2 regions of the Streptomyces sp. NBC_00094 genome follow, and region 1 is predicted to be linked to the other one. Evidence: riboswitches for the same ligand, from Rfam matches in the RefSeq annotation. Region 1 holds a riboswitch; the other holds the start of a gene.

Region 1 (3,402 bases):
GGGCTGGATCGACACCTTGTCGTAGCCGGTGACCTCGGCGAGGCGCTCCTCGAGCTCGGTGATGAGCGTGACGTAGCCCTGCGCCTGGTCGATCGGGGCGAAGGGGTGGATCTGGCCGAACTCGGGCCAGGTCACCGACTCCATCTCGGTCGTCGCGTTCAGCTTCATCGTGCAGGAGCCGAGCGGGATCATGCCGCGGTCCAGCGCGTAGTCGCGGTCCGCGAGCTTGCGCAGGTAGCGCAGCATCGAGGTCTCGGAGCGGTGCGCGTGGAAGACCGGGTGGGTCAGGTACGCGTCGGAGCGCAGCAGCCCGGCGGGCAGCGTGTCCTCGACGGCCGCGTCCAGGGCCTCGACGTCACCGTCGACACCGAAGGCGGCCCACACGGCGGCGATCTGCTCGCGCCCGGTGGTCTCGTCACACGAGGCGGACACCAGGTCGGCGTCGACGCGGTAGAGGTTCACACCGGCCTCACGGGCGGCGGCCACGACCGCGTCGGCACGACCGGGCACCCGGACGGTCACGGTGTCGAAGAAGCTTCCGTGGACGACCTCGACGCCACCGTTCCGCAGGCCCGCGGCAAGGATCGCGGCGTACCGGTGGGTACGGCGCGCGATGCCCTTCAGCCCCTCGGGCCCGTGGTAGACGGCGTACATCCCGGCCATGACGGCGAGCAGGACCTGCGCCGTACAAATGTTGCTGGTGGCCTTCTCGCGGCGGATGTGCTGCTCGCGGGTCTGCAGGGCGAGGCGGTACGCGCGGTTGCCGTCGGCGTCGACGGACACACCGACCAGACGGCCGGGCAGCGAGCGGGCGTGCTTGTCCTGGACGGCCATGTAGCCGGCGTGCGGCCCGCCGAAGCCCATCGGCACACCGAAGCGCTGCGTCGTACCGACGGCGATGTCCGCGCCCAGCTCGCCGGGCGAGGTGAGCAGGGTCAGCGCGAGCAGGTCGGCGGCGACGGTGACGATCGCACCGAGCTCGTGGGCCTGGTCGATGACGGCCTTGATGTCACGCACGGCGCCGGAAGCACCCGGGTACTGCAGCAGCACGCCGAAAACACCACGCGCGGCGATCTCGTCGGGAATCCCGTCGCTGAGATCGGCGACGACGACCTCGACCCCGGTCGGCTCGGCGCGGGTCTCGATGACGGCGATCGTCTGCGGCAGGGCGTCGGCGTCGACGAGGAAGACACCGTTCTTGACCTTGCCGACGCGCCGGGCGAGGGACATGGCCTCGGCGGCGGCGGTGCCCTCGTCGAGGAGGGAGGCGCCCGAGGTGGGCAGACCGGTCAGGTCGGCGACCGTGGTCTGGAAGTTGAGCAGCGCCTCCAGGCGCCCCTGCGAGATCTCCGGCTGGTACGGCGTGTAGGCCGTGTACCAGGCCGGGTTCTCCATCACGTTCCGCAGGATGACCGGCGGGGTGAAGGTCCCGTAGTAGCCGAGACCGATCATGGGGGCGAGGACCTGGTTGCGGTCGGCGAGCGTGCGCAGCTCGGCGAGCACCTCGGCCTCGGTGCGCGCGGCCGGCAGGCCCAGCGCCTCGGTGTTCTTGATCACGTCCGGCACCGCGGCGGCCGTGAGCTCGTCGAGCGAGCCGTAACCGACCTGGGCGAGCATCTTGGCCCGCGCTTCGGCGTCGGGCCCGATGTGCCGCTGCTCGAACGGGATGCCCTGTTCGAGTTCGGAGAGCGGAATGCGGTTGGCGGTCATGTGCGGAGGCCTCCTGGTCGTCACGACCTGCGAGGGGCACCACGGCGCGGGTACCCGGACGGCCTCCCCCTCTGTCATCTCAACCTGAGAGTTTCACCGGCACGCCTCACGGCACGCCGGCTTTCACCGTCGGTGAGAGCGCATGCCGTCGGACACCGCTCTGCTTTCCAGAGTGACCTCGTCCGCGCGGTACAGGGGCCTGAGAGATTCCGGGGAGGATTTGCTCCTTCGGCGCCCTCCGGAAGGTTTCTCCGGGGGACTCTCCCGCACAGGGTCGACAGCCACAGCCAGCCTACCAGCGAGGTTGCGGCTCCCATCGCTCAAGTGGCCGACATCCCAGTTGTGCACTTTCGTAGGGGTGTAGAGCAGTTGCGACCAGTTGGAGGGACCGTGCAGACCGACATCGATCCGCGCAGCCTGATCGGCCGCAAGGCGTTCGACCGGAACGGAAACAAGATCGGAACCGTGGACGAGGTGTACCTGGACGACGCGACCGGCATCCCGGAATGGGCCGCGCTCCGCACCGGCCTCTTCAGCCGGGACGCGTTCGTCCCTCTGGAACCGAGCGACCTGATGGAAGACGGCCTCCACATCCCGTTCGAACGCGCCCTCATCAAGGACGCCCCCGACTTCGGCGTGGGCCGCCACCTCTCCCCCGAGCAGGAACTCCAGCTCTACCGCCACTACAGCCTCACGCTCCCCCCGCCACCCCAGGACACCGACTTCGGCCGCCTGGCGGGCCAGGAAGGCCCCTGACGCCGAACACGGCCCCGGGCACGCACTCGACCTGACTCCGAGCCCCTGCCGGCCCACGGGGCCATGGGGCGCGATCCACGGGCCCGCACGGCGGTCCGCCGCGAGGGGTGGGAACCCCAGCCCGGCCGCAAGGCCGGGCGCACCCCATCGGACCCGCACCCAGCCGGCACCGGACCCGCACCGGCCCGCGCCCCTCACGCCCCCGCGCGACACCCGTCCCGCACCAGCGGCAACGGCTCCGCCGGCTCCAGCTCCGGATCGTCGACCGAGAACGTCCGTACGCGCCCCGGCTCCGACCACGGCTCCTCGAACCGCACCGTGACCCTCCCGACCCCGCTTCCCTGTACCCACCCAGGCCCGTGCACCGCGTGCCGTACGTCGTGCCCGGGCGCCCAGCGCCGCTCGACGGCAACGGACGCGGCAACCTCATCGGCCCCGCCCGGCTCAGGGTCGACCGCCGCCACGGCCCCGACACCACCGGCACCCGCGCCGCCGCCCCCGGCCTCCTCCGCCTGCGCGAAGAGGTCCTCCTGCGTATAGTCCGCGAGCCCGCTCACTCCCACACCGAGCAGCCGCACACCCCCGGTCGTGTCGACCGCCTCGAGGAGCCGCCCCGCGGCCTCCCGGACGACCACCGGATCGTCCGTGGGCCCCCGCAGCGTCTCGGACCGCGTCAACGTCGAGAAGTCGAACCGCCGCACCTTGAGGACGATGGTCCGCCCCGAGTGCCCGGACGCCCGCAACCGCCCCACACACCGCTCCGCGAGCCGGTCCACCTCGGTCCGGATCCGTACCCGGTCGTGCAGGTCCACGTCGAAGGTGTCCTCGACCGACACCGACTTGGCGTCCCGCTCGGCCACCACGCGCCTGTCGTCGTACCCCTGGGCCATCCGATGGAGCGAGGCCCCGTGCGCCCGCCCCAGCAGCCGTACGAGC
Region 2 (3,402 bases), 4.5 Mb from region 1:
GAAGGGGCGTACCCGCTCCAGCATCCAGTCTCCGACCGGGTCCTGCGCCATGTCGAGCAGGATGAGGTTGACCGGCCAGGCGACCTCGACGCGGCCGAGGGCGCGGCCGAGGGCGTCGAGGGGCGCGTTGCGGTCGACGCCGTCCCAGGCGGCGAGCTGGACGCCGATGAAGAGGGCGGGTTCCGTGCCCTCGACGCTCGCGAGGGCACGGCGGGCGGTGGCGACGACGCCGGTGGCCTCGAACTCTGCGGAGGCGGCGGCGAGGAAGTCGACCGGGTCGTCCTGCCAGTCGGGCTCGAAGAGGCGGACGCGGCCGCCGCTGGCGGGGCCGTCGAGCGGGGTGCGGCCGGCGCGGCAGAGCTCGGCGACGGCGGGCGGGGGCAGCGGGAGGCCGACGGTACCGCCGGGGTTCACGGCGATGCCGAGCTGCGGGGGCAGGCCGCGCGCGAAGTCGCGGGCGGGGGCCACGGCGAAGGACATGTGATTGCCGACACAGGCGAGGAACTGCTGTTCGGAGCTGAAGACGGGCACGTAGGCCGCGCCGTCGATCTCCATGGTGGCGAGGTCCAGATCGGGGCTGTCGGGGCCGCCGCCGTTGGGCAGGGGCACCCAGACCGGGCTGCGGCCCAGCACCTCGACCAGCCGGCCGCCTGCGGCGGGGTTGCCGAGCGAGGCGGCAAGGACCTCTTCGAGCTCATTGCCCGGCCACGTCACGTCCACGGTCACTCTTCCCCATTCTCGCGGGGGCGCACCCTCCCGCGCCGCCCCGCAGCACCCTAACGCCGCCTCGGCACCGCCGTGGCCAAAAGCAGGGGGTACGGACACGGGACCGGCCGTCAGACGGCCCCGCGGAACCCGATCCTCCGGAGGGCGTCGGCGGCGTCCCGGTCGAGCAGGGTCGCCGAGGCGCAGCCGTGCGGGAGGCGGCCGGACTCGGCGGTCCGCAGCAGCCTGCCGACGGCCCGCCGGTGCCGGGCGAAGGCGTACGAGGACACGCCCCGGCCCCGCGCGCGCTGCCCGTCGCGGGCCTCGTCCGGGGCGACGTCGAGCAGGACCAGGTGCAGGGCGCCGCCCCGGCGTCGCGCCTCGCGGGCGAGCCAGCCGCGCACCCAGGACTGGGTCCCGCAGTCGTGCACGATCACGCTCGCGCCGGAGCGCAGGGCGCGGCGCAGCCCCGCGTAGTGCGCGATCCGGACCAGCGGGCGGTAGACCGCGTACGGCAGGAGGCGCGGCATCCGGGCCTCCCAGCGCTCGCGGACGTCCTGGGAGTCGATGCCCCGGCCGCCGGCGGCGCGCTTCATGAGGGTGGACTTGCCGCTGCCGGGCAGCCCGGAGACGACCACGAGGTCGCCTGCCGCGAAGGTGAGGGCCCGCGGCCCCCGGCCGCCGCGCTCGCGCAGGTCCCGCAGGATCCGGCCGGGCCGGCGGGTTCTCGCGCGGGCACGCTGGGACGGTATGCCGGTACTCGTCGCATATGCGCCGGTGTGCTGGATCCTCATCGCTGCTCCCCCTGCCGGGCCTCGGAAGACCCTTGCCCACAAAGTGTAAAGAAGCGGTAATGAGATACAAGTGATGTGCCGCGCGGAGCACGCGTGCAATGATGTCCGCGCCAGGCGCGCACAGTCGCCATACAACCGCATACCGGCCGCTCGAATCCGCGCGGGAGAGTTTCGGACCACCTCAGGTGTCCGGACGCCGAAGGAGCAAGACCCTCCCTTGAATCTCTCAGGCCCCGTACCGCGTGGATGAGGCAGATCTGAAAAGCGGGACACCCTGCCGTGTCCCCACCCAAGGTGCAAGCCGAGGATGCCCTCGGTGAACCTCTCAGGTTCCATGACAGATGGGGAGGACGTCCTCGCCCGTCATGTGTTTCGTCACCGAACCGCCCTTGGGATCCGGGAGCCACCCCATGAGCACTGCCCCCCGTCTGACCGCCCTCGATGCGCTGCATCGTTCGCTGGGCGCGACCATGACCGACTTCGCGGGCTGGGACATGCCGCTGCGTTACGCCAGCGAGCGTGACGAGCACATCGCCGTCCGTACCAAGGCCGGTCTCTTCGACCTCTCCCACATGGGCGAGATCACCGTCACGGGCCCGGGGGCCGTCGAGCTCCTCGACCACGCCCTCGTCGGCAACATCTCCACGGTGGGCGTGGGCCGCGCCCGCTACACGATGATCTGCCAGGAGGACGGCGGCATCCTCGACGACCTGATCGTCTACCGCCTCGGCGAGACCGAGTACATGGTCGTGGCGAACGCCTCCAACGCCCAGATCGTCCTGGACGCGCTGACCGAGCGCGCGGCCGGCTTCGACGCCGAGGTGCGCGACGACCGCGACGCGTACGCCCTGATCGCCGTCCAGGGCCCGGAGTCCCCCGGCATCCTGAAGTCGCTCACCGACGCCGACCTGGACGGTCTGAAGTACTACGCCGGTCTGCCCGGCACCGTCGCGGGCGTGCCCGCGCTGATCGCCCGTACCGGCTACACCGGTGAGGACGGCTTCGAGCTGTTCCTGAAGCCCGAGCACGCCGAGGGCGTCTGGAAGGCCCTGACCGAGGCGGGCGCCCCGGTCGGCCTGATCCCCTGCGGCCTGTCCTGCCGCGACACGCTCCGCCTGGAGGCGGGCATGCCGCTGTACGGCCACGAGCTGACGACCGCCCTCACCCCCTTCGACGCCGGTCTCGGCCGGGTCGTCAAGTTCGAGAAGACGACCAACGAGGGTCGCTTCGTCGGCCGCGAGGCGCTCGAGAAGGCCGCCGAGCGCGCCGAGACCGCCCCGCCGCGCAAGCTCGTCGGACTGATCGCCGAGGGGCGCCGGGTCCCGCGCGCCGGCTTCTCCGTCGTCAAGGACGGCGTGGTCATCGGCGAGGTGACCTCCGGCGCCCCGTCCCCGACCCTCGGAAAGCCGATCGCGATCGCGTACGTGGACGCGGCGCACGCCGCTCCCGGCACCGAGGGTGTAGGTGTGGACATCCGCGGCACCCACGAGCCGTACGAGGTCGTGGCGCTGCCGTTCTACAAGCGCCAGAAGTGACGCAGTCGTCTCATTCCCGGTCTCATCCCGCGAGACCCACGTTCATCAGTACTCCCCCGATCCAGGAGAATCAGGTCATGAGCAACCCCCAGCAGCTGCGCTACACCAAGGAGCACGAGTGGCTGACGGCCGCCGAGGACGGCGTCGCGACGGTCGGCATCACGGAGTTCGCGGCCAACGCGCTCGGTGACGTCGTCTACGCCGACCTCCCCGAGGTCGGCTCGACCGTCACCGCGGGCGAGACCTGTGGCGAGCTGGAGTCGACGAAGTCCGTGAGCGACCTGTACTCCCCCGTCACGGGTGAGGTCGTCGCCAGGAACCAGGACGTGGTGGACGACCCGTCGCTGGTGAACTCGGCTCCGTTCGAG

What was found. Region 1 has a riboswitch for glycine ahead of gcvP (aminomethyl-transferring glycine dehydrogenase). Riboswitches for the same ligand answer to the same signal wherever they lie in the genome.
Region 2: linked by a shared signal. The riboswitch ahead of gcvT (glycine cleavage system aminomethyltransferase GcvT) and the one ahead of gcvP (aminomethyl-transferring glycine dehydrogenase) in region 1 are both predicted to bind glycine.

Annotation. Positions count from the first base shown of each region.
Region 1 covers NZ_JAPEMB010000001.1:1,202,983-1,206,384, forward strand. The annotation lists gene gcvP (aminomethyl-transferring glycine dehydrogenase) at 1-1,710, opposite strand, end outside; glycine riboswitch at 1,888-1,987, opposite strand; gene OG580_RS05090 (PRC-barrel domain-containing protein) at 2,101-2,466, shown strand; gene OG580_RS05095 (DNA polymerase IV) at 2,661-3,402, opposite strand, start outside.
Region 2 covers NZ_JAPEMB010000001.1:5,681,134-5,684,535, reverse strand. The annotation lists gene OG580_RS25380 (enhanced serine sensitivity protein SseB) at 1-720, opposite strand, end outside; gene OG580_RS25375 (AAA family ATPase) at 837-1,499, opposite strand; glycine riboswitch at 1,651-1,750, shown strand; gene gcvT (glycine cleavage system aminomethyltransferase GcvT) at 1,910-3,034, shown strand; gene gcvH (glycine cleavage system protein GcvH) at 3,112-3,402, shown strand, end outside.